One region of the Dietzia sp. oral taxon 368 genome, then DNA from elsewhere that is predicted to be linked to it. Evidence: predicted binding sites of a transcription regulator. Region 1 holds the regulator's gene; each other region holds the start of a gene.

Region 1 (7,862 bases):
CCGGACTCGATCCGGCTGACCCCCGCCGACATCCGGACCTCGGAGGCCGCCCCCGACGCGGGGGACTTCCCGCCGTTCTGGCAGCAGGGCGACCGACGATTCGAGCTGCGCTACGAGTTCGATCCGGGTGTCGCCGCCGACGGCATCACCGTCCGAATCCCGCTGCCTCAGCTGTCCTCGGTGACCACGGCCGGTTTCGAGTGGCTGGTCCCCGGTCTCCGCGAAGAGCTCTACACGGAGATGCTGCGCACCCTCCCCAAGTACCTCCGGCGGCTCTGCTCGCCGCCCGCGGAATACGCCGCCCTGCTCGCCCGGGACGTCACCCCGCGTTCGGCTCCTCTGCCGGTGGCCCTGGCACAGGCGCTGTCCGCCCGGATCGGCACGACGGTCGACCCCCGTGAGTTCGACCCCACGAAGCTCCCCGATCACCTGCGGACGCGGTTCGAGGTGGTCGACGGCGAGACGGTCGTCGCATCCGGGACCGACCTCGGGGCGCTGCGGACGCGTCTGCGGGACAAGGTGCGCGACACCCTCAACACCCGGCTCGTGCCGGACGACGGGCCGTTCCGACAGTGGAGTGCCGACACCATCGGGGATCTCGCCCCGTCGGTCACCGGCACGGTGGACGGCGTCGAGGTGACGGTCTACCCCGCCCTGCGCGTCGATGCGGACGGCATCCACCGGGTCGCGTGCGCGACGGAGGAGGAACGCCGGACCAGGCAGGCGTCGGCGGTACTCACACTGATCTCCACCGACCTCGTCTCCGCCTCGTCGATCCTGCGCGGCCGACCGGTCAAGCAGCGCCTGGCGCTGACCCAGTACCCGCACGGGGGCGTCGAGGCGTTGGTCTCGGACGCCGCGTTGGCTGCCTGCGGACGGATCATCGCCCGCCGCAAGGGCGCTCCGGTACTGACGGTCGCGGACTTCACCGAGCTGCGGAACGCCGCCAGGGCCGAGGTACCGGGGGCCGTGGCGTCGACGATCTCGGCGGCGGTACCGGCCCTGGTCTCGGCCCAGCGGGTGTTCGCGCGCGTGGCGGAGGTCCCGGCGGAGATCGCCGAAGCGGTGTCCCCGTCACTCGAATTCCTCGTGGGCAAGGGGTTCCTGGCGCGTCATCCGGTCGATGTCCTGCCACACCTGGAGCGCCATGTGAAGGCGGTCGGCGTCCGGCTCGACATGGCGGAGACGACTCCCGATCGGCACCGGCAGCTGACGGCGAGGTTGGCCCGGTCGGAGGAGACGGTGGAGGAGGCGTGCGCGGCCCTGCGCCGGCGACCGGGTGGCGCGCGCGCGTCACGCGAGCTGCGGTGGCTGCTGGCCGAGTACAGGGTGGGGCTGTTCGCGCAGTCCCTGGGTACGGCCCGCCCGGTTTCGGCCGAGCGGATCGAGAAGGCGGTGGCGTCGGCGCTCGCGCCCCGGGCCCGGCGCTGACCGCTCGCGTCGGCGGCTCGGGGCGGGCGCCGGCCGCCGCGGTGACTGAGCGGACTCAGCGGCTCGTGCGGCGGTCTTTCAGTGCGATGATCTCTCGTTCGAAGTCGTCGGCCGAACTGAACTGCTTGTAAACGGAGGCGAAGCGGAGGTAGGCGACTTCGTCGAGGTCCTGGAGGGGTCCGAGGATCGCGAGCCCGATCTCGTGTGCGGGCACCTCGGAGGCGCCACGTGCGCGGACGGCGTCCTCGACCTGCTGGGCGAGACGCCGTAGGGCGTCCTCGTCGACGGAGCGGCCCTGGCAGGCCCGGCGGACTCCGCGGACCACCTTATCGCGGCTGAAAGCCTCGGTGACGCCGTTGCGTTTGAGGACTGTCAGCAGAGGCGTCTCGAGCGTGGTGAAGCGGTGCCCGCATTCGGGGCACTCTCGGCGGCGCCGGATCGCCTGCCCCTCGTCGACCGACCGTGAATCGATCACCCGGGAGTCCTCGTTGTGGCATGTAGGGCAGTACATTCCCGTGTGGCCCTTCGTCGACCGGACTGCGCGCCTCCCGGGTCGTGGCCCACGGGACGCGGGGACGATTGACCACCGTCCCCGGCTCATTCTAGGAGGCCCGGGTGCCTGTCACGCGTAGGCGGGCCCGCCGAGGAACGCCACGGCCAGGAGCATGATCACCCCGAAGACGATGCCGCAGGCCAGAAGTGCCCACGCGGGCACGTCGTCGACGACACAGGCCGGGGCCGGTGCCTCGATGCGGCAGGCGCGCACTTGATCGGCCGACACCGGACGGGTCCTGTCGGCCAGCCTCGGGGTGGGCATCCGCGAGGCCGTCGGCGCCAGGGCGGGGCGGCGGTCTGCGGGCGCGCCACGGCGGGGCGCGGCGGCGTCGTGCCGACCCACCGGCCGTGCGCCGGGCCGGGTCACGCCGCGTCCGCGAGTCCGCGGATCCGCGGCCGGGTTGGCGTTGACGCCGTGATCCACGCGGTGCATCGAAGCGCGGTGCTCCGCCGGGCAGATCTCCGTCCACCGCACCGTGGAGTCGGTGTGCGAGTGCAGCTCCAGAACGGTCATGTCCACTCCCTGCTCGATACGATGTGCGAAAGGCGTTCGCACATCCGTATGGATTGCTCAGTACATCTGTTCGAATTTGAACACGTCTAGAGTTGTATCACGCGACTCCGACACGATCACCATTCCGCGGTGAAATTCTTCGAACGTGTGTGTGGCGATCCCCGTTCCGGGGTTATAGGGTGTACACAGATGACGACGTCGAACATCCATTCGCCGAAGGGACCCGCCATGCCGAAGCCCGACTTCGACTCACTGACAGACCGCCAGAAGAGTGTGTTGCTGCACATCCACGACACGGTCAAGGAGCGCGGCTACCCCCCGAGCATCCGCGAGATCGGTGACGCCGTGGGACTGCAGTCGACATCGTCGGTCGCCCATCAGTTACGAACTCTGGAGAAGAAGGGCTTCCTGACCCGGGACCCGCACAAGCCGCGCGCGGTCGACGTGCACGGTGTCCCGGGGCAGAAGACCCGCGGTCGCCGGTCCCCGACCAGCGAGGTCCGTCGCCCTAGCGGGGCGGTCGAGCCCGTCTATGTCCCGGTCCTCGGTCGGATCGCGGCGGGTGGACCCATCCTCGCCGAGCAGGCCGTGGAGGAGGTCTTCCCCCTCCCGTCCGACCTCGTCGGGTCCGGAGATCTGTTCATGCTCCGGGTCGTCGGTGAGTCGATGATCGACGCGGCGATCTGCGACGGCGACTACGTCGTGGTGCGGCGGCAGAACGTCGCGGACAACGGCGAGATCGTCGCCGCGATGATCGACGGCGAGGCGACCGTGAAAACGTTCCGCAAGGACTCCTCCGGGGTCTGGTTGCTGCCCCACAACCCGTCCTTCAGTCCCATCCCGGGCGAGCACGCCACGATCCTCGGCAAGGTCGTGACGGTGTTCCGAAAGCTCTGAGCCGCGCTCGATGACGAGAACGCCGCCTGTCCCACGATCGGATCAGGCGGCGTTCTCGTCGTTCCAGCGGGTCAGGCGGCTCCGTTGCGCGTGCCACCATCCGTGACGAACTCGCCGAGCTCACCGGCCACCGAAGCGGGCAGCCGCACCACCATCCGCGTCCCGCGGTCGGTGTGCTCCTCCTCGACCACCGCGCCCTCGGTGTGGACCCGTGCGACCACGTCACCTCGGGTATACGGGACCTCGAGAGTCACCTCCCTGTCCCCGGACGCCACGATCTGCACGATTCGTTCGAGCAGCTCGTCGAGGCCCTGCCCGGTGGCCGCGGAGACGAAGACCGCGTCCGGCAACGCGTGGTGCAGCTCCGTGAGCACAACCGGGTCGGCCGCGTCGATCTTGTTGATAACCAGCAGCTCCCGCGGGCGTTCGGCGTTCTGCTCCTCGACCACCTCGTTGATCACCTTGCGAACCGCATCGATCTGGCGGAGCGGGAACGCGTCGGACCCGTCGACCACGTGCAGCAACAGTTCGGAATCGACGACCTCCTCAAGCGTCGACCGGAACGCCTCGACCAACTGCGTGGGCAGGTGTCGGACGAAGCCGACCGTGTCGGTGAACACGACCGACCGTCCGTCGGGGAGGTCGGCGCGGCGGGTGGTGGGATCGAGAGTGGCGAACAGTGCGTTCTGTACGAGGACGCCGGCGCCGGTGATCCTGTTCAGTAGACTCGACTTTCCGGCGTTGGTGTAGCCTGCGATCGCGATGGACGGAACCGGCGTGGCTCTCCTGCGGTAGCGCTTGGTGTCGCGGGACTGCTTCATCCCCTTGATCTCGCGACGTAGCCGCGCCATCCGCTCGCGGATCCGGCGCCTGTCCGTCTCGATCTTGGTCTCACCGGGGCCTCGCAGGCCGACACCGCCGTTACTGCCGGCCCGTCCACCCGCCTGCCGGGAGAGCGACTCGCCCCACCCGCGGAGGCGGGGGAGCATGTACTCCATCTGGGCGAGGGTCACCTGGGCCTTACCCTCGCGGCTTGTCGCATGCTGGGCGAAGATGTCGAGGATCAACGCCGTCCGGTCGATGACCTTGACGTTGACCGCCTTCTCCAGAGCCAGGAGCTGGCCCGGGGTGAGCTCGCCATCGCAGATCACGGTGTCGGCGCCCGTCGCGGCGATGACGTCCTTGAGGACGCTCACCTTCCCGGAACCGATGAACGTCGCCGCATCCGGCTTGTCGCGTCGTTGGATCAGGGCGTCGCAGACCTCCGCGCCCGCCGTCTCGGCTAGCTGGGCGAGTTCCGCCATCGCGGCATCGGCCTGGGCTGCGGACCCCTCGGTCCACACGCCCACGAGTACGACCCGCTCCAGGCGGAGCTGACGGTACTCGGCGTCGTTGACGTCCTGGAGTTCGGTGGACAGACCCGCCACCCGGCGCAGAAAGGATCTCTCCTCGAGCTGCAGTTCGCCGATAGATGGATCGAGGTCTCGTGTCGGCCGGTCAGCGGCCGTGTGATCGATAGTCATTCTCCGGCATCATCTCACATCGGAGCCGTCCGTGTCCCCTGTGCGGGCGTGTGATATGCACCGCCGTGGAACCGGCCGGCGGCGACGAGAGCGGACGGGCCGGTGAGGGCGGAACCGCTCTCGGTCAGGGTCACCCCGACCTCGCCGCCGGGCACCGACACGACGACGTCTCCCGTACCGCGACCGGCATCGGCGAGGGCCGCCACCGCCGTCGCGACGATCCCGGTCCCGCACGACATCGTCTCGCCGGCCCCCCGCTCGTGGACGCGCATGGCCACTCGGCCGTCGGACAGGGGCGTCGCGATCTCCACGTTGACGCCGTGCGGGAAGAAGTCGCGGTCGAACACCGGGGGATCCCCGACCGGCAGGGTGGCCAGGGTCGCGGCGTCCAATCCGGGGACGACACAGGCCAGGTGGGGATTGCCCATGTCGACGGCCACTCCCGCGAAGGTGCGGCCACCGAGCTCTGTCGAGGACAGCCCGAGCAACCGCGGCTCCCCCATGTCGACCCGGACGGTGGCGTCGTCACCCGAACGGGAGACGATCGTCGCGGGCCGGGGCCCGGAACGTGTGCCGATCGCGATGGTCCCGGCCTCGGATCGCCCCGTGGCGACGAGGGCGTGCGCGAACACCCGGACACCGTTGCCGCACATCTCCGCGATCGAACCGTCGGCGTTGCGGTAGTCCATGAACCAGTCCGAGGCACCCACCCCGTCCGGGAGCGCGGGGAGCACTCCACGATCGACGAGAGCACCTGCGGTGGCGATCCTGAGGATCCCGTCGGCGCCGATTCCACCGCGACGATGACAGAGCGCTCGGACCAGAGCCTCGTCGAGATTCAGCACCGCGTCATCGTCGGGCAGGATCACGAAGTCGTTGAGCGTGCCGTGGCCCTTGAGGAAGGAGATGCCGTCGGTGCTCGACGGCGTGTGGTCCGGAGTCATGACGCGATCGTACTCGCGGCGGGATCGGCGTTCCGCACTGCGGAAATGACGGATGAAGCGCCGTGACGAGGACATTAGAGTCGGTCGGGAGAACGATCCCCTACCTGAGGAGAGCATCGATGTCCGAACGCATCACCGTCGGCGGTATCCAGGTCGACGAGGTCCTCTACGACTTCGTCAACACGCAGGCGATTCCGGGCACCGGGGTCGACCCCGACGCGTTCTGGGCCGGTGCGTCCGAGATCTTCGCCGACCTCGCTCCCCGGAACCGCGAGCTGCTCGCCGCGCGCGACGACCTGCAGTCGAAGATTGACGCGTGGCACCACGAGAACCCGGCGCCGATCGATCAGGCCGCCTACAAGGCGTTCCTTCAGGAGATCGGCTACCTGGTGCCGGAGCCCGGATCGGTCTCGGTGACCACGGAGAACGTCGACGCGGAGATCGCTACGGTCGCCGGGCCGCAGCTGGTCGTCCCGGTCACGAACGCGCGGTTCGCCATCAACGCCGGGAACGCCCGGTGGGGTTCGCTCTATGACGCCCTCTACGGAACCGATGCCATCCCGGAGACCGACGGCGCCGAGCAGGGCGATTCCTACAACAAGGTCCGTGGAGACAAGGTGATCGCCTGGGCGCGCGAGTTTCTCGACGACGCGGCACCGCTGGCCTCCGGCAGCCATGTCGGGACCACCGGGTACGCGGTCGTGGACGGCGCGCTCCGGGTCACCCTCGCGGACGGGGGGACCACCGGGCTGGCCGATCCTGAGAAGTTCGTCGGGTACCTCGGCGATGCCGCCAGGCCCTCTTCGGTGCTGCTGCGCAATAACGGCCTGCACATCGACATCCAGATCGACCCGGACTCCCCCATCGGCTCGACTGACGCGGCCGGTGTCAAGGACGTGGTCCTCGAGTCCGCCGTCACCACCATCATGGATTTCGAGGACTCAGTCGCCGCCGTCGACGCCGAGGACAAGACGCTCGGCTACCGCAACTGGCTGGGCCTCATGAAGGGCGACCTGTCGGAGGAGATCAGCAAGGGCGGCAAGTCGTTCACCCGCGTCCTCAACGACGACCGTGTGTACACCTCTCCCGACGGCTCCGGCGAGGTCCGCCTCCACGGCCGGTCGATGCTGTTCGTCCGCAACGTCGGCCATCTCATGACGAACCCGGCGGTCCTGGACGCCGAGGGCGAGGAGATGCCCGAGGGCATTCTCGACGCGCTGATCACCGCGCTGGCGGGCATGCACGGCATCGCGGAGGGCAACGAGCGCGGTAACAGCCGCACCGGGTCGATCTACATCGTCAAGCCGAAGCAGCACGGGCCGGAGGAGGTCGCGTTCACCACCGAGTTGTTCGGTCGCGTCGAGAAGCTCCTCGGCCTGCCGACCAACACCCTGAAGGTCGGCATCATGGACGAGGAGCGCCGCACGTCGGTGAACCTCGCCGCCTGCATCGCCGAGGCCACCGAGCGCGTCGTCTTCATCAACACGGGCTTCCTCGACCGGACGGGCGACGAGATCCACACCTCCATGGAGGCCGGGCCGATGATCCGCAAGGGTGAGATGAAGTCGGCGCGCTGGATGAAGGCCTACGAGGACTTCAACGTCGACACCGGTCTGGCGTGCGGTCTGCGGGGCCGCGCGCAGATCGGCAAGGGCATGTGGGCCAAGACCGACCTCATGGCGGAGATGCTCGCCGAGAAGATCGGCCAGCCGAAGGCCGGCGCCAACACCGCCTGGGTCCCGTCGCCGACCGGCGCGACCCTGCACGCGACCCATTACCACCGCGTCAACGTCCTGACCCGCCAGGAGGAACTCCTCGCCGGTGGGCGTCGGGCGAGCGTCGACGACATCCTCACCGTGCCGCTCGCGCCGAGCACCGACTGGTCGGACGAGGAGAAGAAGGAGGAGGTCGACAACTCCTGCCAGACGATCCTGGGCTATGTCGTCCGCTGGGTCGAGCAGGGCATCGGCGTCTCTAAGGTGCCGGACATCCACGACG
Region 2 (7,862 bases), 780 kb from region 1:
CGCTCTTACCCGTGATCTCGAGGCTTCCCCCGTAGGTCGGGACGATCAGAACATATGGGTCCGACACGACCGGCATGGGCTCGGTCTTCCGCACGGGTATCCGCACCGCCGGGAGACCGAGCTTGTCGACGAACCGCTTGGTGTACTCCGAGATGTTGGAGAAGTAGACGATCCTCACCGGCTGATCGGCCGGCAGCGGAGCCGCCATCGACGCCCCCTTGTCACAGGAACTCGAAAGGTGCTGGTGTCCTCGGGCCGTCAGGCCGCCACGGAGGCGAGGGCCTTGATGCGGTCCGGGCGGAAGCCGGACCAGTGGTCGGAACCGGCCACCACGACGGGCGCCTGGAGGTGCCCGAGGGCCATCACGTACTCGCGGGCCTCGTCGTCCACCGAGATGTCGACGACCTGGTACTCGATGCCCTGCTTGTCGAGCGCCTTGTAGGTGGCGTTGCACTGGACGCACGCGGGCTTGGTGTAGACGGTGACCATGTGTGTCTGGACCTCTTTCGGCACGGCGCCGGACGGCGCGAGGGGCTCTTCTGGTGATGGCCGTCTCGTCCGGGGTTTCGGCCCGGACGAAGGGTCGGCCGCGTGTCTGTCGGTGGTCGTGCGCCGAATCGCATGGATGGCATTCATCGGTGCTTCAACACCTCCCAACACTACCCCTAGTGGCGAGAAGGTCAACTGACCACAACATTTTGGTCTTACATCCCTGGAATTCCCAGGTCGTGATCCCGCCTTGTGGGATGCCCCTGCTCAGCGTGGAACCGGGGGCACCGGGGCCCTCAGCGGCGGGTGCACCACCCCATCGTGGCATCCCGGAGCGCGTTCCGGAACACGGTTTCGGCAACCCACAACGCGCCCCCAGAGCCCTCACAACGCGCCCCCGGTTGTCCCCATCCCTTCCACAGGTTGCCCACCATTCCGCTCGATTCCGCACCCTCGCCGTCACCCCCGCCGATCGGAGCGTCGGGACGTCGCGGGCGCAGGGTCGGGCGCCCTCTGAGGCCACCCTGGGAAGCCGTAGGACACCGCTGGTGGGCGCTGCCGACGGCGGCGGCGGGCGGCGGCGCGACGCCGGACCCCCGCCTAGTCGCCGGGCGGCGGGTCACCGCTGCGGACGAGACGGGAACGACGACGAGGGCCCGCCTCCGGCGAACCGGAGGCGGGCCCTCGGGGGTGCGTGAGTACTCACGCGGTCGACTCAGCCCTGGCGGGCCTTGAACCGGGGATCCTTCTTGTTGATCACGTAGGTCTTGCCGCGACGACGGACAACCTGGGCGCCCGGCTTGTTCTTCAGCGACCGAAGGGACTTGCGGACCTTCATGTGGCGCTCCTTAGGCTCTCGGGGCGGCCGCGATGGCCGCCGACACGACTGGGAATCACTGTGCGACACGTCCGACCACGGGGTCGGATGTACGACACACAACTGGTCCATCGTAACGGACCACCCGGCAAGAACTCCAACCGGCGAGGGACCGCACCACGGACCGCGCACTGATGTCACGTGGACGTCACACGCGGTTCCTAAGCTGACCGCATGAACCAGACGCCACCCGACTCCAGTGCGCTGCGCGCCTCCATCATCGCCGAACTCGGCGTGCGGCCCGACATCGACCCCGCCGAGGAGGTCGAGACGCGGGTCGCCTTCCTCGTCGACTACCTGCGCTCCACACCCGCCTCCGGCTTCGTCCTGGGCATCAGCGGCGGTCAGGACTCGACGCTCGCGGGGCGACTGTGTCAGCTCGCGGCCGAACGCCTCCGCGAGGAGGGGATGGAACAGGCCCGGTTCATCGCGATGCGCCTTCCGTACGGCGTACAGGCCGACGAGGCCGACGCGCAGATAGCCCTGGAGTTCATCCGCCCGGACGCGTCCCTGACGGTGGATGTCCGTGCAGCGTCCGACGCCGCCGCCGAGGCCGCATCCACGGCCCTGGCGGCACTCCCCGACCAGGCGGGTCCGCTCCGGGACTTCGTCCGCGGCAACGTCAAGGCGCGTGAGCGGATGATCGCCCAGTACGCCGTGGCCGGGCAGGTGAACCACCTCGTCGTCGGCACCGATCACGCCGCCGAGGCGGTGACCGGCTTCTTCACCAAGTACGGCGACGGCGGCGTCGACCTGACCCCCCTGACCGGTCTCACCAAGCGCCAGGGCGCCGCGCTCCTGCGCCACCTCGGCGCGCCCGAGTCCACCTGGCGCAAGGTCCCCACCGCCGACCTGGAGGACGACAGGCCCGGCTTACCCGACGAGGTCGCGCTCGGCGTCACCTACGCGCAGATCGACGACTACCTCGAGGGGCGCGAGGGTGTCCCGACCGACGCCGCCGCCCGCATCGAGTCCCTGTTCCTCGGCTCACGGCACAAGCGCACCGCCCCCGCCACGCCGCTCGACACGTGGTGGCGCTGACCGGCTCAGTGCCGCTGATCGCTCAGCCCAGCAGCGACCACACCGTCTCCAGCGCCTCCGCCGTGCCGGGCACGTCGAAGGCCTGCGAGGTGAACACCGCCGCGGACCGGCCGGCACGGCGGTCGACGTAGCCGATCGTGCCCAGTCCCCCGGCCCAGCCCACCGTCCCGTCGGGGCGGACCTCGACCTGGAACCCGTAACCACATCCGGGCTCCAGGAACCCCTCGGCGGAGGCCCGCTGGCGCTCGGTGAGGTGGTCGGAGGTCATCAACCGCGCGCTCTCCGCGCCGATGAGCGGACCGCCGTCGACGAGTACGTCCAGGATCGCCAGGTAGTCGTGCACCGTCCCGGCGAGCCCGCAGGCGAGGGAGTCGAACACCGGCCGGGCCGTGAACCTGGCCGAGGTGTTCACCGGCGCCACCCGGCCGTCGGGCCCGAGTCCGTACGTGACGACCAGGCGGCCCGGATCGGCCGTGAACCCGGTGTCGGTCAGACCGAGGGGCCCGGTGACGTGTTCGGCGACCAGCTCCCCCACCGACGCGCCTGTGGCGCGGGCGAGAAGGACTCCGAGGATGTCACTGCACGTGTGGTACCACCACCCGCCGCCCGGCTGCCCGGCGAACGGGAGCTCGGCGAGCCTGCGCAGGTACTCCCCCGGCGGGACGGCCGGTGCGTACGGGCCGGGCGCGACCCCTCGGGCGGCCATGGCCTCGCCCAGGTCGGGGTTGCGTACCGGCCACCCGACGCCGGCGGTCATCGTGAGCAGGTCCCGGACCGTGACAGGTCTTTCAGCCGGCACCGTCCGGCCCAGCGGCCCGTCGGGTTCGGCCAGCACCCGCGGCCGCGCGAGCTCGGGCAGCTGCGCGTCCACCGGATCGTCGAGGGCGATCACGCCACGCTCCACGAGCCGCATCGTGAGGACGCCCGCGATCGGTTTGGTGTTGGAGGACAGCGGGAACACCGCATCCTCGGGCATCGCGGGCCCACCCATGGACCGCGTACCGCCCGCGGCGAGCCATGAGCGGCCGTCCTGCCGGACGCCGCAGACGTACCCGATCAGCCGGCCGGCGTCGACGAGCTCGTCGAGCACGGCGGTGATCTCCCGCGGCTCCGCCATGTACCGACCCTACGTCCGCGCGCACCGCCGCGGAAGACGGCGAAATGACGAGATCCCGGGCGATCGTCTCCGACCTCCCGGGATCTCGTCCTCGGTGGAGCTAAGGGGACTCGAACCCCTGACCCCCACACTGCCAGTGTGGTGCGCTACCAGCTGCGCCATAGCCCCGTATCCATTTCTCTGCCGTTCCCCTCTCGGTGACCGGCCCGACTTAAGTTACACCACCACGGTCCGGCCTTCCAAATCGGCCCCGGCCCCGCCGGAAAAGGCGAGGCCGGGCACGAAAACGGTGGGCGCGTGGCCCGCGAGACCGCAGAGGATCAGGCGACGATCTCCTGCAGCCAGGCGGCGTTCGCGAGGTCCACGACCTCACCTTCGAACGCGACGGTCGGGGTCGACACGCGATCGGTGATCTCCCGGATGGTCTGCTGGGCGTTGTCCGCACTGTCGGAGGCCTTGTCCATGCCGCCGTTGGTCTCCACGTTGCCGATGCACTCGACCGTGTCCGGGTTCGCACCGGCCTCCTCGGCGATCCCGGCGAGTTCCTGCGCCGAGAGGTCGCCGCCACCCTCGGCGGGCTGCTGGGCGAAGAAGGCGTTCTTGACGTCGAAGAACACGGGCAGGGAGTCCTTCGCCGCGACGCACTGGACGGCCGCCAGGGCGCGCGTGGAGTACTCGCCCGACCCCGACTGGCCGTTGAGGAAGTTGAGGGTGTGGAACTCGACCCGCAGATCCCCGGCCTCGACGGCCTCGGAGATGGACTCGCCGTACTGCGCCTCGAAAGAGCCGCAGGCGGGGCACATGTAGTCCTCCCAGACCTGGATGGTCGGGGCGTCCTGCTGACCCACGATCACCACGCCGGTGTCCGTGATCTCGATCTGCTCGTCGGCGGTCTCACCGAACGTGATGGGGTTGGCCTCGCCGCCCCTCTGGGCCATCCAGACCACTCCACCGAGGACTACCACCGCGACCGCGATGAGCGCGACGACGGTGATGATCATCCCGTTGTTGGACTTGGTCTGCAGCACTTTGGTGCTCTTGTTGGGCTTGGCGTTCACGTGTCCGCGGGCCTTTCTCTACTGGGAGACCGTCGACCCCTTCCGGGTGACCGGCACTAGGGAGAGGGTACCGAAGCCTTCGTCACCGACCCCCTGGGTGCACGTGCGCCGGCACCGTCAGCGATACAGACGAAGCTCTTGTGGTGTCGAGCACGTGGACGTAGACTAGAACACGTATTCGAGACAAGTCGCGGCGCGGCCGCACGGTCGATCACGGGGGGTGGGGCATGGACGGCGATCCCGAGCGCGCGGCCGGTGGCCCCACTGGCGCGTCCGGTGCTGCCGGCTCGTCCGGCCGTGCCGGCTCGTCCGGTGACGGCGCCGCCGCGGCGATGACGGGCCTGACTGCGGCGGCGCGGGCCGGGTGGGCGGCCGAGAATCGCGCGGCGGCGCAGCGTCTGGTGGCCTGTTACGCGCTGCTGCAGGAGTGTTGGCGCGAGTACGGCCACGGTATCGACGGCAGCTACGAGGCCCGCCCCGGCCACGCTGTGGTCGATGGCCTCGTCGCCGCGGCCGGCTACGTGGTGGCGGCGATGTCCATCTCCGCCAGACGCGCCGAGAAGATGCTGTCCTTCTCCTGGGAACTCCACACCCGCTACCCGGCCATCCTGGAGGCCATGGCCGCCGGGCTGATGGAGCAACGCGTCGCCGAACTGCTCGCCCGGCAGATGGCCACCGTCCGGGGCGACGTCCTGGACCAGGTCCAACGCCAGGTCGTCGACGACTACCTCAACGGTGTCGCCGCCGGCATCCGACTGGGCGACAAGGCCCTGCGCGATGAGATCGACGCCGTCATCGGCCGCCACGACCCCGACGCCATCCGCCTACGCAAAGAAGACGCCAGCCGCACCCGCGGCGTACGCATCGGCAAAGGCGTCGACGGCATGTCCACCGTCTCCGCCCTGCTGGCCACCGAGGAAGCCGCCGTGTTGGCCGAAGCCCTCGACCAACGCGTCGCCGAACACCAGGCCGCCGACGCCGACGCCACGGCCGCCGCCCCGGACGGGCCTGAGCCGGAGCCGAACTACTCCAAAGCCGAACGCCGCGCCGACGCCCTGATGTCCCTGATCTGCGGCGACACCCCCACCCACCCCGACGCTGCCAACGCTTCCGAGGACGCCGCGAGCACAGACGATGCCGCTGACGGCGCCGTGGGCGCGCCCGCCACCGGCGGCACCGGTCAGGCGCCGGTGTTGCGGCCGAAGGTCACCGTCATCGCCACCGGCGACAACGGCCGCGACGAACACGGGGCGCGGGTGGAGTTCACCCGCACCGGCGAGGCGGCCCTGCAGACCCTGATGGAGATGCTCGCCACCTCGGATGGGGCCACCTTCGAACAGGTCGATCCCCGCATCGGTGCCGCCGACGACACCGACGCCGCCCTGAGGTACCGGCCCGGTGCCCAGTTGGCGCGCCGGGTCCGGCTCCGCGACGGCACCTGCCGCCACCCCGGGTGCGCGATCCCCGCCGACGACTGCGACCTGGATCATGTGGTGCCGTTCAATCATGCCGACCCCGCCGCCGGTGGCCTGACCATCGAGGCGAACCTGGTGGCCCAGTGTCGGCGCCACCACCGGTTCAAAACCTTCTCCGACTGGACTTACCAGCTCCAGCCCGACGGCACCCTGATCGTGACGACCCCCGACGGCACCGTCATGCTCACCCGCCCCGACGGGCCGCTGGCCCAGTACCGGCGCGAACAGCAACGCGACGAAGCCGAGGCCTGGGCGCGTCAGCAACGCCGCAATCCCAGCCCCGTTTACGGGGCCGGGGTCCTGGACGAGGCGACCTACTTCGCCCGCCGCGCCCAACGCCTGGCCCGCGAACGCGCCCGCACCGCCGCCCGCAACGCAGCCGAGTCGACCACGCCGCCACCCGACACCGCGGACGAGACCGCGGGCAGCTCGCCCGCCGCGGCGCCTGCCGAGACCGACGCCGCCCCGCACTCGGACCCGGCCCCGCGCGGAAGGGTGACCCCAGCCGAAGCCAGTCGCTGGTGGCAACGCAACAAACCCACCGACAGCGCCCTGGAGAAAGCCATCCTCCGCGCACTGCATGAGCACCTCGACGAACTCCTCCAACCACCACCACCCTTCTGAGGCAGGAGGGGGCCAGCGCCGGCGGCCGGCGCGCGGACGGGCTCTGCATCGATGGTTCCGAGCAGCACTCTGAAATGCGCTGAACCCCCGGTCGTCGAGACGACCGGGGGTTCAGCCCGATTGTGGAGCTGCCGGGAATTGAACCCGGGTCCTCCGCAGCATCGGCAGGGCTTCTCCGTGCGCAGTCCGCGTTGGCCTCTACTCGGATCTCGCCCTCATGCGGACGTGTTGGCGATGACGATCCCAGTCACTGTGAGTTGTCCCGACCCACCCCGTGACCGGGTGAGCCGGTGATCCCTCTAGATGATGCCGGGTTCCGGGGCGAGAGCGACCCCGGGCCGACAGACTACGGGCTCGCTATCAGGCAGCGAGGGCGTAGTCGCGCTGATTGGTATCGGCGCGTAATTGGTTGCCACGACGCTTACGGTGGTCTCTGGCCTGCACCGGCACGCTTCCCCTGCGTCAGCTCACGTAGTCGAAACCACATCAGCCCCTCAGGAGCCGCCGACTTCCGCCGACGGACCTCCAACCATACCCCGGGGGACCGTCGAATACCAGGGTGACGTCCGTCTCCGGTCAGCCAAGCGTGAGGAGGACGATCGCGACGCCGGCCAGGCCCAGCCCGGCCAGTTGGACCGCGCGCATCCGCTCGCCCCCATGCGTGACCGCCAGCGCGACGGTGAAGGCGGGGTACAGGGCGGCGATGACGCTGACGAGGGAGAGCATCCCTGCCTGGGAGGCGAAGTAGAACGCACCATTCGCGATCGCGTCGAACACGGCGATCACCACCCCGATCGCGATGAGACGGCGCGGGAAGCGGAACGACTCACGCGCGGCCACGGCAGCGGCGAGCAACATCACCGTCGCGCCTACCCGCGACGCCGCGACCGGCCAGAGCCCCTCGCCCGCGGGCACCCGCGACAACAGGACGAAGAAGGCGGCGAACGCCGAGCCCGACACCACCGACATCACCAGAAGCGACGCCGTCAACCGCCCGTGCGCGGCGGACGAGCCGTCCACCCCCTCCAGGGACACGAGGACGGTGGCCACGAGCGCCACCGCCATCCCCGCCATCGCCGCGGACCCGGGCCGCTCCCCCGCCGCCAACCCGAAGGCCAGAGGTCCGGCGGCGGCCAGGACCGCCGTGATCGGCGAGATGACGCTCATCGGCCCCCGGGACA
Region 3 (7,862 bases), 460 kb from region 1:
GCGCTGCCCGCGGATCAGCGCGACCGGATGCTGCGGGAGCAGCGCTCGCTGTACAAGGGCATCAACGCCGACCTCGTCAACGAGATCCACGACCTGCTGTACCGCCGCTCGGTTCACGGCCTCCCCAGCGGCCTGCTCGCGGCGGCCACCACCCTGGACGGCGCTGCCCGCGAGGTCCGCGGGGCCGACTCGCCCGGCGCGCTGCGTCTGGACCTGAGCTGCGCCGACACCGGGCGGCCCTGGACGCACCACACCGACGGGCTGGTCTTGGCGACCGGCTACTCCCCCACCCCGCCGCGGTTCCTGGACGGGATCGCCGACGAGATCGACCGCGACGAGCGGGGCCGGTACCGCGTGGCCCGCGACCACACCGTCGACCGTGCGCATTCGACGATCCACGTCCAGAACGCGGAAGAGCACACGCACGGGCTCACCGCTCCGGACCTGGGCATGGGCGCGATGCGCAACAGCATCATCCTGCGCTCGATCTGCGGGCGCGAGGTCTACCCGGTCGAGACGTCGATCGCGTTCCAGCAGTTCGGCGCGCCTGCCGGCGGTGTCGACCCCGCCCCACCCGCCCCCGCACACGACTCGCCGACCGCCCGGCACCAGGAGGCACGATGAGCCACCCCGTCAGCACAGTCCCTACCCCGGTCAGCACCGTCCACACCCCGGCCGGGATCGTCACGCTCGAGCCGCTGACCCTCGATCGCGGCACCGGCGGCACCGCCAGCACTGCCCGCACCGACCTGCTCCATACCCTGCACGCCTGGCTCGACCATCCCGGCTCGGTCTACTGGGGCATGCGGGGGTCGACGCCGTCGCAGGTCGAGGAATTCCTCGTCGACTGGTCGTCGGACCCGCACCGGCGGGTGCTCATCGTCCGCATCGACGGTCTCCGCGTCGGCCTGGCCGTGTTCTACGACCCCGCCGAGGTCGAGCTCGACGGCCGGTACCCGCACGAGCCCGGCGACTTCGGCATGCACCTCCTCGTCGCGCCGACCCGCACCCCGGTCCCCGGCACGACGGCCGCGGTCATGGGCGCCATCTGCTCCACGGCCTTCGCGGTCCCGATGATCGGCGGCTCGCCGGCCCGCCGGGTGGTCGTGGAGCCCGACATCCGGAACACGGCCGTGCACCGGCTCAACGCCCGCGCCGGCTTCCGCGAGGCGGGCCCGGTCGACCTGCCCGACAAGACGGCACTGCTCTCCTTCTGCACCGCCGATGCGTTCCGCGGGTCGGAGATCGGCGCCGGGACGCGGGTGATCTCGTCGTCGTCGTCGGATACCCACGCCGGACATGCGCACCTCACCGGTCACGCTCATCTCACCGGTCACGCCATGCGCCGCGCCCACCGTCACCTGTGCGTCAAGGCCCTCGCCGAGTTCTCCCACGAACGGCTCCTCGCGCCCGTCCACGACGCCGCGACGGACACCTACACGGTCCGCGCCGGCGCCGAACGATGGACGTTCCGCGCCCGCGTGCTCCCGCTGGAGCACTGGGTGATCGACGAGGCGTCGCTGCGTCGCGAGGTCGACGGAGCGCCGGCGGAACCGGACGCGCAGGAGCTCATCATCGCGCTCGCGCCGGAACTGGACATCCCGGAGAATCTGCTCGGCATCTACCTCGAGGAGATCGCCGCGACGCTCGGTTCGGCCGCGTTCTGCCTGCACCACCGCGACCGGCCCGCGCAGCAGCTCGCCGAGTCCGGCCTCCAGGAGGTCGAGGGCGCGATGACCGAGGGGCACCCTGGTTTCGTCGCCAACAACGGCCGCGTGGGCCTCGGCCTGACCGACCGGCACCACTACACCCCGGAGTCGCGCTCGACGGTCCGGCTCGTGTGGCTCGCCGCGCGCCGCGACCTCAGCCACCTGGCCACCATCGCCGGCCTCGACGAGCGTGAGCTCTACGCCCGCGAGTTCGGCGCCGAGGCCCTCGAGCGGTGCGACGACCGGCTGCGCGCGCTCGGGCTCGACCCCGCCGGGTACCGCGTCCTGCCAGTCCACCCGTGGCAGTGGGAGCACAAGATCGCGGTGGCGTTCGCCCCCGACCTGGCCCGGCGCGACCTGGTGCACCTCGGCGAGTCCGACAGCGAGTACCGGCCGCAGCAGTCCGTGCGCACGTTCTTCGACGTCACCCGCCCCGAGCGCGGCTACGTCAAGACCGCCCTGGCCGTGCAGAACATGGGCTTCACCCGCGGGCTGTCGCCGAAGTACATGCGCGATACCCCGGCGGTCAACGACTGGGTGGCCGGGATCGTCGACTCCGACCCCGTCCTGCGAGCGCTCGACTTCGGGATGCTGCGCGAGGTCGCCGCGGTCGGCTACACCGGCGACGCCTATCACCGGGCCGCCGCCGCGGGCGTGTCCGACGAGGGCCCGCACACCAAGATGGTCGCCGCGCTGTGGCGGGAGAGCCCGGTCCCCCGGCTGGCCGACGGCGAGCGGGCCGTCACGCTGGCCTCGATGCTGCACGTGGACCTGCACGGGCGGGCCCTCGTCGTCGAACATCTCGAGCGCTCCGGCCACGACGCCCGCACGTGGCTCCGCGCGCTGCTCGACGCCTACGTCCTGCCGGTCGCGCGGTGTCTCCTCGCGCACGGGCTCGTGTTCATGCCGCACGGCGAGAACGTCATCCTCGTGCTGGGCCCCGATCACACGCCGCGGCGCGCGCTGTTCAAGGACATCGGCGAGGAGGTCGCGATGGTGCGCGACCTACCGTTGCCCGACGGCATCGAGCGCGTCCGCCACGTCGTGGAAGCCGAGACCGCCGCCCTGAGTATCCAGACCGACGTGATGGACGGGGTGCTCCGCCACCTCGCCGGGATCCTCGACGCTGCCGGCGTGCTCGACGCCGACGCGTTCTGGGACGAGACGCGCCGGTGCCTGGAGGTGCTCGCCCCTGGTGACGCGGGCGACGACGGCGAGGTGCACCGTCCCACCTGGGAGGCGCTGTTCGCCCCGCGGTTCAAGCATTCGTGTCTCAACCGGCTGCAGTTGCGCAACACCAGGCAGATGGTGGACCTGACCGATCAGGCCGGATCCCTACAGTTCGCGGGCACGCTGGCGAACCCGCTCGCGGCACGGTCCGGTGAGACGGTCGACGAGGCGACGAGACGACAGGGCGGGGCGCCCGGCGCTCGCGGCGATGCGGCACCGAGCCTGCAGCAGGACCCGACACCCGTGGGGTGACGGTAGCGTCGACCGTGTGAACGGACGGGAACTCCAGAAGTGCGCGGCCGCGCGGGCGCGTGAGCTTCCGGCGTCCACCCTGGAGTTCCCGTTCGGCCCGGACTTCGACGTGTTCAAGGTCCGCGGCAAGATGTTCATGTTCCACGCCGAGGTCGAGGGCGAGCCCCAGGTGATCCTCAAAGCGCTGCCCTCGGACTCGATGTCCCTCCGCGCCGCGCACGCCGACATCACTCCCGGCTACCACATGAACAAGCAGCACTGGATCTCGCTGCATCCGGGCGGCACCCTGACCGCCGAGATGGTCGACGAGCTCGTCACCGAGTCCTACCGTCTCGTCGTGGCCGGGCTGCCGAAGGGCCAGCAGCCCGTCGAGCCGGAGACCTTCGGCCGCGGCCAGCGGGCCTGACCGCGGCTGGGCCGGTCGGCGCGGCGGCCGCTGTCCGGCGCGGGCTCTCGCCGTCTCGGCTCAGTTCGCAGGCGACAACGACGTCTCGGTCAGCGAGCCGAGCTGCTCGCCCACCGATCCCTTGACCGACTCGGTGGCCGACGAGGTGTCGAGCTGATCCGCCAACGAGCCGCCCACGAGCGGCACTCCGCTGAGGACAGCGCTGACCGATCCGTCGACGTCTCCTGCCAGCAGGGCGTCGGCGGACCGTGCAGCGGGGTTGAGGACCGCGCAGATCACGCCGACCGGCACCTGCAGCGGGGCCCCGATCGCATTCGCGGCCAGGCCGGCGGCGCTGCCGACGTTGCAGGCGAAGGTGGCCGCGGAACCGAGCGGCCCCGAGGCGTAGCCGGGCAGCGACCCCGTGACCGAGCCGGGAAGCAGCTCACCGAGTTCGCCCAGCTGGCCGGTCTCGCCGTCCTCGGCGCCGGCACCGCTGCCCCTCTCGGCACCCGTACCGTTCTCGCCATCGGCGGCCGCGGAGCCCGGGATCGAGCCGGTGTCCGCAGGATCAGAGCTCTGAGCTGCCGCAGTGCCCGCCGAGGCGACGAGCAGGGCCGCGGCCAGTGCGCCGACGTACGCGATTGACTTGGTCATGGTGAGCCTCCGAACTCCGGTGCGTCGGGCGGTCTCCCCCGATCGATTAATGAGGGTCCCATAAATCTCGAGCCCCCGAAGCGTCGTTGCCAATGCGTGATCCATCTCAGTTCCATCCACGTAGGCCTTGTGGTGTCGAACACGTGGGCGTATAATAGAACACGCATTCGAGACAAGTGGCGGCGCAGCCGCGCAGTCGACCAGGGGGTGGGGCATGGACGGCGACACCGAGCGCACGGCCAGTGGCTCCGCGTCGCCTTCCGGCACCGCTTGCTCGTCCGGTTCTGCCGGCTCGTCCGGCCCTGCGGCGTTGACGGGCTTGACGGCGGCGGCTCGGGAGGGGTGGGCGACGGAGAACCGCGCGGCCGCGCAACGCCTGGTCGCCTGTTACGCCCTGCTGCAGGAGTGCTGGCGCGAGTACGGGCACGGTATCGACGGCAGTCACGAGGCCCGCCGCGGCCACGCCGTCGTTGACGGCCTCGTCGCCGCGGCAGGCTATGTGGTGGCGGCGATGTCGATCTCCGCCAGACGCGCGGAGAAGATGCTGTCCTTCTCGTGGGAGCTGCACACCCGCTACCCGGCGATTCTGGAGGCGATGGCGGCCGGGCTGATGGAACAACGCGTCGCCGAACTGCTGGCCCGGCAGATGGCCACCGTCCGCGGCGACGTGCTGGAGCAGGTCCAGCGCCAGGTCGTCGAGAACTACCTCAACGGCGTCGCCGCCGGCATCCGTCTGGGCGACAAGGCCCTGCGCGATGAGATCGACGCCGTCATCGGCCGCCACGACCCCGACGCCATCCGGCTACGCAAAGAAGACGCCAGCCGCACCCGCGGCGTGCGCATCGGCAAAGGCGTCGACGGCATGTCCAGCGTCTCCGCCCTGCTGGCCACCGAGGAAGCCGCCGTGTTGGCCGAAGCCCTCGACCAGCGGGTCGCCGAACACGACGCCGCCGACACCGACACCACCGCCGCGGCTGCCGGCCGGGCCGCCGACCCCGACACCGCCCCGGATGAGCCTGTCGAGCCGGAGCCGAACTACTCCAAGGCAGAACGCCGCGCCGACGCCCTGATGTCCCTGATCTGCGGCGACACCCCCACCCACCCCGACGCTGCCAACGCTTCCGATGACGCCGCGAGCACAGACGATGCCGCTGACGGCGCCGTGGGCGCGCCCGCCACCGGCGGCACCGGTCAGGCGCCGGTGTTGCGGCCGAAGGTGACCGTCATCGCCACCGGCGACAACGGCCGCGACGAACACGGCGCCCGAGTGGAGTTCACCCGCACCGGCGAAGCGGCCCTGCAAACCCTGATGGAGATGCTCGCCACCTCGGATGGGGCCTCGTTCGAGCAGGTCGACCCGCACATCGGCGCCGCCGACGACACAGATGCGGCCCTGAGATATCGGCCGAGTGCCCAGTTGGCGCGCCGGGTCCGGCTCCGCGACGGCACCTGCCGCCACCCCGGGTGCGCGATCCCCGCCGACGACTGCGACCTGGACCATGTGGTGCCGTTCAACCACGCCGACCCCGCCGCCGGCGGCCTGACGGTGGAGGCGAATCTGGTCAGTCAGTGCCGGCGCCATCACCGGTTCAAAACGTTCTCCGACTGGACCTACAAACTCCAGCCCGACGGCACCCTGATCGTGACCACCCCCGACGGCACCGTCATGCTCACCCGCCCCGACGGGCCGCTGGCCCAGTACCGGCGCGAGCACCAACGCGACGAGGCCGACGCCTGGGCGCGTCAGCAGCGCCGCAACCCCAGCCCCGACATCGGGGCCGGGGTCCTCGACGAGGCCACCTACTTCGCCCGCCGCGCCCAACGCCTGGCCCGCGAACGCGCCCGCGCCGCCGCCCGCAATGCAGCCGACGCGACCTCGCCGCCACCCGAGGCCGCCGCCGACACCACCCCGGACCCGGCCCCGCGCGAAAGAACGACCCCCGCCGCGGCCAGCCGCTGGTGGCAACGCAACAAACCCACCGACAGCACCCTGGAAAAAGCCATCCTCCACGCCCTCCACCAACACCTCGACGAACTCCTCCAACCACCACCACCCTTCTGAGGCCGTCGCCACGGCGGGCGAGCCGCCGGTTACCGCCCTCACCAGCGGCGGATGAGGGATGGTGAAGTCATGACAGAGATCCCGATCGAGCCCTCCGCCCATTCGCTGGCCGATGTCATGCCGTCTGTCGCTGCGTCGCTGGGCTCCGGCCACCACAACCCGCTCGCGATCGCGCCAGCTAGCGACGCCGTCCTGGTTCTCGTCGATGGTCTCGGCGCCGAGCTGATCCGCCGGTACGCCACCGACTCCCCGACGCTCGCCGTCATGTCCTCCCGGATGATCTCCGCGGGCTTCCCGGCGACGACCGCGACCAGCCTGACGAGCCTCGCCGTAGGCGCTCCGTGTTCCAAGCACGGGATCGTGGGGTACAGCTTCCGAGTCTCGGACGACGCCGACGACACCGCCGTCTCGTTCAATCCGTTGCGCTGGACCCTCGACTCGGCTGGCGGCCCGTCGGCGATGGATCGCTTCCCACCGCGGAGAATCCAGCAACGGTCGAGCCTGCTCGAACATCTCGCCTCAGACGGCGTCGACGTCACCTACGTGATGCGTGAGGAGTTCCGCGAATCAGGACTGACCCGGGCGGCCTTCCGGGCGGACGGGGAATTCCGCTCTGCTGTCTCCCTCGACGAGGTGAAGCAGGGAGTGATCGACGCTGTGGGCCGCCCCTCGCGATCCAGGCGCTTCGTCTACGCGTACTACGGCGACCTCGACCTCATCGGACACATCCACGGCCCCGGCTCTCCGGAGTGGCTGGAGTCGCTCCGCGCTGTCGACGCCTTCATCGCCGACCTCGCCACCGATCTCCCCCGCGACTGCAGGCTCATCGTCACCGCGGACCACGGAATGGTCAACGCCGAGACCGTCATCGATATCGACCACACGCCCGCCCTCCTCGCCGATGTCCAGATCGTCGCCGGCGAAGCCCGCGTCCGCCATGCATACGCCCGCCCGGGCGCCGCGGACGACGTCCTCCACGCGTGGAGCGCCGAGCTGGCGGGCCGCGCGCGGGTGATCAGCCGCGAGCAGGCCCTCGACGAGCGACTCTTCGGCCCCGATCGCGCCTACGCAGACCGGCTCGGCGATGTCATCGCCATCGCGAGCGGCGGCGTCATCCTCGCGCGGACGGAACACGAGCCGATGGAGTCGTCCCTCCTGGGCCATCACGGCGCCAACACCGCGGCGGAGCAACACATCCCGCTCATCCTCCGGTGATCCCGGCGCCGGAGGCGGCGTCAGCAGGTGACGAGAACAGACGGATCGCTGGTGATGTCCAGCCACCGACCGTAGGCCGGGGGCCCCGCCGCGCGGACATCCGCGCACAGTTCCTGCCGGGTGTAACCCGACGCCCGATAGACCGCGTAGATGACGTTGCCGTTCTCGTCGCGCGGCCGCAGTGACGGGCACGCCATGTCCGTGCGTAGGTAGGACGCTCCCGGATACCTGGCCAAGGCCGAGGCGATCTCTTGGGCGTACGCGCCCGGGGTGACCGCCGAATAGAGGACGACGATCCCCCGGCCGTCACACGCCGGTCGAGACATGGGCGTGTCGAGTCCCAGATCACCGA
Region 4 (7,862 bases), 1.2 Mb from region 1:
CGCGCTGGCGATCGCGCTGGTCCTGGTGGTGGCGCTGATCGCGGCCGTGGCGACATGGGTGATCTCGGACCGGACGCACGCGCCGTCCGCGCGGCAGCTGAGTCCGAAGGTCCAGGTGGCCGCCGGCTCCGATCACGTCGACCCCTTCGCCGGGCTGGTGATCCGCGTCCCCGAGGGCTGGCGTGCGGAGTCGGGCGAACTGCTCTTCGGCAGCACCGCGATGAGCCCCGAGCGGGCAGAACCCGCCCAGTCCGACGGAGTCGTGCTGGTGGGCGGGCTCACCGAGGACCTGTTCGACCCCCGCGAGAGCGACAACCGGCTGGCGGCGATCACCCTGGCCAACGGAATGGGCCCGATCCTCCTCCCGGTCCCGGGGCAGGCGGTCGACGAGCGGGTCGAGGAGCTGTCGACCCGAGTCGGCGACGGCTGGTCGGTCTCGTTCCGGGTCATCCCCTCGGCCCCGCAGGACGTGGTCGGCCCGGAGGGGGCGTTGGTGTACTCGGCGGTCGTCGGTCAGGGCACGCAGCGCTACTGGCTCACCTACGTCGGTCGCCCGGGCGACGGCACCGTGCCCTCACCGACCGCGGAGTGGGCGGACGAGATCGTCGAGCGCCTGCGGCCCGTGGAGGAGGGCTACTACGCGCCACTCGGCCCCGGCGCGCCTGCCTGACGCCCGCCCGTCACGGCCGCATCCGCCGGAAACCCACCACCGGGTTCCCGCCGGCGATCCCCTCGATCGGCGCGCACACCGCCTCGACCTGCCGACGGGCCTGCTCCCGCACGGGCGTGGCCGGGTCGAGGACCGAGAGGTACTCGGAGTGCTGCGCCACCGCCTCCACGGCCGGCTCGACGAAGCCCGTGACCTCCACGTAGTGCGTGGGCCCGGGCGCGGACTCGAACCACATCTGCGGTCGCCCCTCCGCGGCGTCCACGCCGACCGCAGCCACGAGGTCGTCGTACGCCGCGCCCACGGCCGCGCCGAACTCCATGCGGTCGCTCTGGTTGGGCATGCCGGGGCCGAACTCGGGGCCCGAGTACAGGGACACCACGATGTCGGGCCGGTGCCGGCGGATCGCGTCTGCGATCGCGTCACGCAGCGCCGCGTTGTTGACGATCCGGCTGTCCGGGAACCCCAGGAACTCCACCTCGTCGACCCCCACCACGGCAGAGGACCGCCGCTGCTCCTCCTCGCGGATCGGCCCGGCGATCGCCGGCGACATCCCCTCGATGCCCGCCTCACCGCTCGATGCCAGCACGTAGACGACGCTGCGGCCCTCCGCGGTCCACCGCGCCACGGCCGCGGACATCCCGTACTCCGGATCATCAGGGTGGGCGACGAGGATCAGGCAGCGGGTCCAGTCCGAGGGGAACGGCTCGGGGAGAGCCGCGGCCCCACCTCCGGGCGTCGTCCTGGTCGGTTCCGCCTTCTCCGGCAGGTCGGGGGATTCGCTCATGGCACGAGTATGACCTCTCCCGCGCCCGTGCGCGCGCCCTCTTCCGGAACGGGCGGACGTCAGCTCAGAGGCGTTCCTCGTCGTCGTCGTCCCCTCCCGGAGGCCTCTCGTGTCCGCACTCTTCCCCGACTACCGCCCCGCGTGGGAAACCGACGACCACCGGCTGCTGCGCGAACACGCCCGCGCGTTCTTCGCCAAGGAGATGACCCCCAACCAGGAGAAGTGGGCCGCGCAGAAGCACGTCGACCGCGAGACCTGGGTGCGCACCGGCGAGGCCGGCCTCATCTGCCTCGACGTGCCCGAGGAGTACTGCGGGCAGGGCGGCGACCCCGGCATGGAGTACCTCGTCACCGAGGAGCTCGTCTACTCCGGCGACACCGCGTTCGGCATGGGCGTCGGCTCCACCATCACCCCGCACTACGTGGCCAACTACGCCACCGAGGAACAGAAGAAAGCCTGGCTGCCCAAGATCTGCTCCGGCGAGTGGATCTCCGCGATCGCCATGACCGAGCCCGGCGCAGGCTCCGACCTGCAGGGCGTGCGCACCACCGCCCGCCGCGACGGCGACGACTACATCATCAACGGCTCCAAGACCTTCATCTCCAACGGCGGCTCCGCCGACTTCGTGGTGGTGGCGGCCAAGACGGACCTCGACGCCGGCCACAAGGGCATGGCCCTGTTCGCGGTCGAGGCGTCGACGCCCGGCTTCGAGCGGGGGCGCGTGCTCGAGAAGATGGGCCGCCACGGCGCCGACACCGCCGAGTTGTTCTTCAACGACATGCGCGTGCCCGCCGCCAACCTGCTCGGCGGCGAGGAGGGGCAGGGCTTCTACCAGCTGATGAACCAGCTGCCGCGCGAGCGTCTGGCCATCGCGGTCGACGCGCTGGCGATGGCCGAGGCCGCCGTCGTGGAGACGCTCGAGTACACCCGCGAGCGGGAGGCGTTCGGCAAGCCGGTGCTGGATTTCCAGAACACCCGCTTCGAGCTGGCGCACTGCAAGAGCCAGGTGATGGCCACCCGCACGTTCGTCGACTACTGCATCCAGCGCGAGATCGCCGGTGAACTCGACGCCGTGACCGCCTCCATGGCCAAGATGCAGGCCACCGACATGCTCGACGACGTGGTGGACCGCTGCCTCCAACTGTTCGGCGGCTACGGCTACATGATGGAGTGCCCCATCACCCAGAAGTTCGCCGCCGCCCGCGTCATGCGGATCTACGGCGGCACGAACGAGATCATGAAGGAGGTCATCGGCCGGGCGCTGTAGCCCTCCTGCGGGCGGGGTCCGCGCGGCGCGTGGGCTGCGCGGCGCCGACTGCCCGGGGTCGGCGCGGTGCCGGCTGCCCGGGGTGGGCGCGGTGCCGTGGCCGCCGTCGGTGACCGGCGTCCGCCGTTCCGCTTGACCGGTCGCGCGCGCCTTTGGGTGCGCGCGATCGTGCGTGTACCGGGAGTTTGCTGCCGCAGGGCCGAACGTCGCTACGGGCCCGGGCGGGACGCGACGGCGGTTACGAGCCGCTCTGCTGGCGCGGGCCGTGGGGGGAGTGCGTCGTACGGAACTCGGCGGTCGACTCGTGGGAAGCCCTTGTGGTGTCGAACGCGTGGCCGTAGGATAGAACACGTATTCGAGATATGGCGCGGCATGGCCGCGTAGGCGACCACGGGGGGTGGGGCATGGACGGCGATCCCGAGCGCGCTGCTGGCGGCCCCGCGTCCGGTTCCGGCCCTGCCGGCTCCACTGGCTCGTCCGGTTCTGCCCACTCGTCTGGCGCTGCTGGCTCGTCCGGTTCCGCCGACTCATCCGCCCCGGCGGCGTTGACGGGGTTGACGGTGGCGGCGCGGGAGGGGTGGGCGGCGGAGAACCGGGCGGCCGCGCAGCGCCTGGTCGCTTGTTACGCGCTGCTGCAGGAGTGTTGGCGTGAGTACGGGCACGGTATCGACGGCAGTCACGAGGCCCGTCCCGGCCACGCCGTTGTGGACGGGCTCGTCGCGGCGGCCGGGTATGTGGTGGCGGCGATGTCCATCTCGGCCAGGCGCGCGGAGAAGATGCTGTCCTTTGCCTGGGAACTGCACACCCGCTACCCGGCGATCCTGGAAGCCATGGCCGCCGGCCTGATGGAACAACGCGTCGCCGAACTGCTGGCCCGGCAGATGGCCACCGTCCGCGGCGATGTCCTCGAGCAGGTCCAACGCCAGGTCGTCGACGACTACCTCAACGGCATCGCCGCCGGCAACCGCCTGGGCGACAAAGCCCTACGCGATGACATCGACGCCGTCATCGGCCGCCACGACCCCGACGCCATCCGCCTGCGCAAAGAAGACGCCAACCGCGGCCGCGGCGTGCGCATCGGCAAAGGCGTCGACGGCATGTCCACCGTCTCCGCCCTGCTGGCCACCGAGGAAGCCGCCGTGTTGGCCGAAGCCCTCGACCAATGCGTCGCCGAACACCAGGCCGCCGACGACGACGCCACCGCCGCTGCTGCCGCGCGGACCGCCGACCCCGATACCGACCCGGACGAGCCGGAGCCGAACTACTCCACAGCCGAACGCCGCGCCGACGCCCTGATGTCCCTGATCTGCGGCGACACCCCCACCCACCCCGACGCTGCCGACACGTCCAATGACGCTCACGGCGCCGCGGGCGCGCCCGCCACCGCGGGCGGTCGGGCTCCGGTGTTGCGGCCGAAGGTCACCGTCATCGCCACCGGAGACAACGGCCGCGACGAACACGGCGCGCGGGTGGAGTTCACCCGCACCGGCGAAGCAGCCCTGCAGACCCTGCTGGAGATGCTCGCCACCTCGGATGGGGCCTCGTTCGAGCAGGTCGACCCGCACATCGGCGCCGCCGACGACACAGATGCGGCCCTGAGATATCGGCCGAGTGCCCAGTTGGCGCGCCGGGTCCGGCTCCGCGACGGCACCTGCCGCCACCCCGGGTGCGCGATCCCCGCTGATGATTGTGACCTGGATCATGTGGTGCCGTTCAACCACGCCGACCCCGCCGCCGGTGGCCTGACCATCGAGGCGAACCTGGTGGCCCAATGCCGGCGCCATCACCGGTTCAAAACGTTCTCCGACTGGACCTACAAGCTCGAGCCCGACGGCACCCTGATCGTGACCACCCCCGACGGCACGACCATGCTCACCCGCCCCGACGGGCCGCTGGCCCAATACCGGCGCGAGCACCAACGCGACGAGGCCGACGCCTGGGCGCGTCAGCAACGCCGCAACCCCAACCCCGACATCGGGGCCGGGATCCTGGACGAGGCCACCTACTTCGCCCGCCGCGCCCAACGCCTGGCCCGCGAACGCGCCCGCGCCACCGCCCGCAACGCAGCCGACGCGACCTCGCCGCCACCCCAGACCGCCCCAGACCCGGATGCGACCCCAGGCCGGGCACCGAGCCCGGCCCCGCGTGAGCGAGTGAACCCCGCCGCGGCCAGCCGCTGGTGGCAACGCAACAAACCCACCGACAGCACCCTGGAAAAAGCCATCCTCCACGCCCTCCACGAGCACCTCGACGAACTCCTCCAACCACCACCACCCTTCTAAGGCGGGGACGTAGTCAGCGCCGGCGGCCAGGGCCGACGAGCCCGGCCGCGGCGAGGCGAGGTGGCGAGTTCGCGAGTCAGCCCTGGTAGCGCTCGGGCTCCTTGCCGAATTCGAAGCTGAGGCCGGTGAGATGCTCCGGGGTGATTTCGACGACGATGTACTTCAGCGTGGGGATCCACGGCTTGAGGTCGAGTTCCTCGGCCGGTTGATCTCATCGAAGCTCTCGAGGCTGCGGGCTCACCCTCGGGCCACGACCGACCAGGCGTGACGGCCCTCCACGTGATCGACCTCGAAGAGGACCTCGGGGTGCACGGTCAGGCCGGCGAGTTTGCTCCCCCCGCGGTGCGGAAGAGGATCTTGCCGTCCCTCGACATCGCGTGGTTGACGGGGAAGATCTCAGCGCGGCCCCCGGTGACGGTGACGAGTCGGCAGAGGGAATCTGGGGCCAAGAGTTGGAGGCAGCGGGCCTCCTCGAGATCGGTGATCGGCCTGTCGTCGATCGCCCCATCGCCCCACCGGAAGCGGGCTCGTGGGGTCCCCCAGAACGGGCGCTGGGTGACTGACCTCACTCCACGTCGGCCACCTGCGCACTCATCGGCGTTTCAGGTAACAACTCGAGGAAGGTAGATGCAACAACGGGGTTGCGTCACTACGGTAGAGAGCGATTATGAACCCAGGAGAACGAGAAGTACCCCGTACCCCTGATTCGTCCGACGCGGTGTTCCGTGTGCCCACGGCGGCTGACGGAACCCGCATGTGGGAGATCGCCCGTGACAGCGGCGTCCTCGACCTCAACTCCTCCTACGCCTACGTTCTGTGGGGCGCCGAATTCTCCGAGAGTTCGGTCGTGGTGGAGGTGGAAGGTCGGGTCGTCGGCTTCGTCACCGGGTTCATCCGCCCCTCCGAGCCGGACACGATCTTCGTGTGGCAGGTCGGCGTCGACGCCGACCAGCGCGGCAAGGGTCTCGCGGCCCGGCTTCTGCACAGTCTCTTAGACCGGCTGGCCGAACGCGGCGTCGTGCGACTGCGAACCACCATCAGCCCGGATAACGAGGCGTCGCAGCGGACGTTCGGCGCCGTGGCCCGCGACAGGGGGATGACCCTGTCCAGCGAGGACTACCTGAGCTCCGAGCTGCTCGGAGAGGGTCACGAGCAAGAAGACCTCTACACGATTTCCTAGACGAGGGCGCGCGGGCCGCCCGGCCCACAACCGCCGCCCGCACCTTCCCCATTGGAGTGATCAGGACAATGACCGAGCCCACCCACGACACCAGCACCAACACGGAGATTTTCGACGATCGCGAATCCGAGGTGCGTAGTTACTCGCGTAACTGGCCTGTGGTGTTCGACACTGCAAAGGGGGCGACGCTCCGGACCGTCGACGGAGACGAGTACCTCGACTTCTTCGGTGGCGCCGGCGCCCTGAACTACGGCCACAACGACGAGGACATGAAGACCGCGCTGCTGGAGTACATCTCCCGCGACGGCGTCACCCACTCGCTCGACAAGTACACCGTCGCCAAGCGGGCCTTCCTGGAGACCTTCTCAGAGAAGATCCTCGAGCCGCGCGGCCTGGACTACAAGGTGATGTTCCCCGGGCCGACGGGCACCAACGCCGTCGAGTCGGCGCTGAAGCTGGCCCGTAAGGTCACCGGCCGTGAGGCCATCATCAACTTCACCAACTCGTTCCACGGCATGACCCTCGGGTCGCTCTCCGTGACGGGTAACTCGATGAAGCGCGCCGGCGCCGGCATCCCGCTCGTGCACGCCACGCCGATGCCGTACGACAACTACTTCGGCGGCGTCACCGAGGACTTCCAGTGGATGGAGCGCGTCCTCGTCGACTCCGGTTCGGGCATGAACCGCCCGGCTGCCGTCATCGTCGAGTGCGTCCAGGGCGAGGGCGGCATCAACGCCGCACGCGCCGAGTGGCTGCGCGCGCTCAACGAGCTGTGCGTCCGCCACGACATCCTGCTTATCGTCGACGACGTCCAGATGGGCTGCGGCCGTACCGGCGAGTTCTTCTCGTTCGAGTTCGCGGGCATCAAGCCGGACATCGTCACCCTGTCCAAGTCGATCGGCGGCTACGGCCTGCCGCTGGCCGTGACGCTCTTCCGTCGCGACCTCGACGAGTGGACCCCGGGCGAGCACAACGGTACATTCCGCGGCAACAACATGGCCTTCGTCACCGCCGAGCTGGCACTGCGCAAGTACTGGTCCGACGACCAGCTGCAGAACCGCACGCTCGAGAACGGCCGCATCCTCCGCGAGCGCTTCTCCCCGCTGGTCTACAAGTACGAGGGCAAGCTCGAACTGCGTGGCCGTGGCATGGCGTTCGGGATCGCGTTCCTCGAGAACCCCGAGCTCGCGGCGCAGGTCATGGCGCGTTGCTTCGACAACAAGATGCTCGTCGAGACCGCCGGCCCGAGCGACGAGGTCGTCAAGTTCCTCGCCCCGCTCACGCTGACCGATGAAGAGCGCGACCGCGGCATCGAGATCTGCTACGAGGCCGTCGACCACGTCCTCGCCCAGCAGTACGGCTGAGCCAGCAGTACGCCTGAGAACCGCAGACCACCAACCCCTCGACGAGGAGGCACCGCATGATCGTTCGCACCACCGCAGAGATCACCGATACCGACCGCCACATCAAGGGCAACAACGGTAACTGGGAGTCCAAGCGCATCGTCCTGGCCGACGACCGCGTCGGGTTCTCGTTCCACGAGACCACCATCGCCGCCGGTACGACCAACGATTTCCACTACGCCAACCACGTCGAGGCCGTCTGGCTGACCCGCGGCAAGGGCACTCTGCGTGACCTCACCAACGGCAAGGAGTACCCGCTCGAGGCGGGCACGATGT

Evidence for each region. Region 1 encodes LexA, which represses DNA repair genes until DNA is damaged. Its sites were predicted from a motif close to CGAACANNTGTTCG; they were not measured.
Region 2: C3V38_RS10965 (HNH endonuclease signature motif containing protein) is a predicted target of LexA. The motif match lies at 4,750-4,763, and genes of this name have one in related genera.
Region 3: C3V38_RS12420 (HNH endonuclease signature motif containing protein) is a predicted target of LexA. The motif match lies at 4,390-4,403, and genes of this name have one in related genera.
Region 4: C3V38_RS04385 (HNH endonuclease signature motif containing protein) is a predicted target of LexA. The motif match lies at 3,066-3,079, and genes of this name have one in related genera.

Annotation. Positions count from the first base shown of each region.
Region 1 covers NZ_CP027238.1:3,125,463-3,133,324, forward strand. The annotation lists gene hrpA (ATP-dependent RNA helicase HrpA) at 1-1,431, shown strand, start outside; gene nrdR (transcriptional regulator NrdR) at 1,487-1,942, opposite strand; gene C3V38_RS14610 (hypothetical protein) at 2,054-2,500, opposite strand; gene lexA (transcriptional repressor LexA) at 2,729-3,397, shown strand; gene hflX (GTPase HflX) at 3,469-4,920, opposite strand; gene dapF (diaminopimelate epimerase) at 4,935-5,864, opposite strand; gene C3V38_RS14630 (malate synthase G) at 5,984-7,862, shown strand, end outside.
Region 2 covers NZ_CP027238.1:2,348,573-2,356,434, reverse strand. The annotation lists gene nrdI (class Ib ribonucleoside-diphosphate reductase assembly flavoprotein NrdI) at 1-208, opposite strand, end outside; gene nrdH (glutaredoxin-like protein NrdH) at 259-489, opposite strand; gene ykgO (type B 50S ribosomal protein L36) at 1,205-1,327, opposite strand; gene nadE (ammonia-dependent NAD(+) synthetase) at 1,541-2,407, shown strand; gene C3V38_RS10980 (serine hydrolase) at 2,430-3,524, opposite strand; tRNA gene C3V38_RS10975 (tRNA-Ala) at 3,620-3,692, opposite strand; gene C3V38_RS10970 (thioredoxin domain-containing protein) at 3,845-4,582, opposite strand; gene C3V38_RS10965 (HNH endonuclease signature motif containing protein) at 4,810-6,681, shown strand; RNA gene ssrA (transfer-messenger RNA) at 6,802-7,175, opposite strand; gene C3V38_RS10955 (DMT family transporter) at 7,258-7,862, opposite strand, start outside.
Region 3 covers NZ_CP027238.1:2,666,967-2,674,828, reverse strand. The annotation lists gene C3V38_RS12440 (lysine N(6)-hydroxylase/L-ornithine N(5)-oxygenase family protein) at 1-624, shown strand, start outside; gene C3V38_RS12435 (GNAT family N-acetyltransferase) at 621-3,191, shown strand; gene C3V38_RS12430 (MmcQ/YjbR family DNA-binding protein) at 3,208-3,597, shown strand; gene C3V38_RS12425 (hypothetical protein) at 3,658-4,233, opposite strand; gene C3V38_RS12420 (HNH endonuclease signature motif containing protein) at 4,448-6,295, shown strand; gene C3V38_RS12415 (alkaline phosphatase family protein) at 6,365-7,510, shown strand; gene C3V38_RS12410 (serine/threonine protein kinase) at 7,531-7,862, opposite strand, start outside.
Region 4 covers NZ_CP027238.1:919,970-927,831, reverse strand. The annotation lists gene C3V38_RS04400 (APA family fibronectin-binding glycoprotein) at 1-670, shown strand, start outside; gene C3V38_RS04395 (PIG-L deacetylase family protein) at 681-1,454, opposite strand; gene C3V38_RS04390 (acyl-CoA dehydrogenase family protein) at 1,564-2,721, shown strand; gene C3V38_RS04385 (HNH endonuclease signature motif containing protein) at 3,282-5,003, shown strand; gene C3V38_RS18285 (pyridoxamine 5'-phosphate oxidase family protein) at 5,318-5,572, opposite strand; gene ectA (diaminobutyrate acetyltransferase) at 5,671-6,183, shown strand; gene ectB (diaminobutyrate--2-oxoglutarate transaminase) at 6,252-7,547, shown strand; gene C3V38_RS04365 (ectoine synthase) at 7,604-7,862, shown strand, end outside.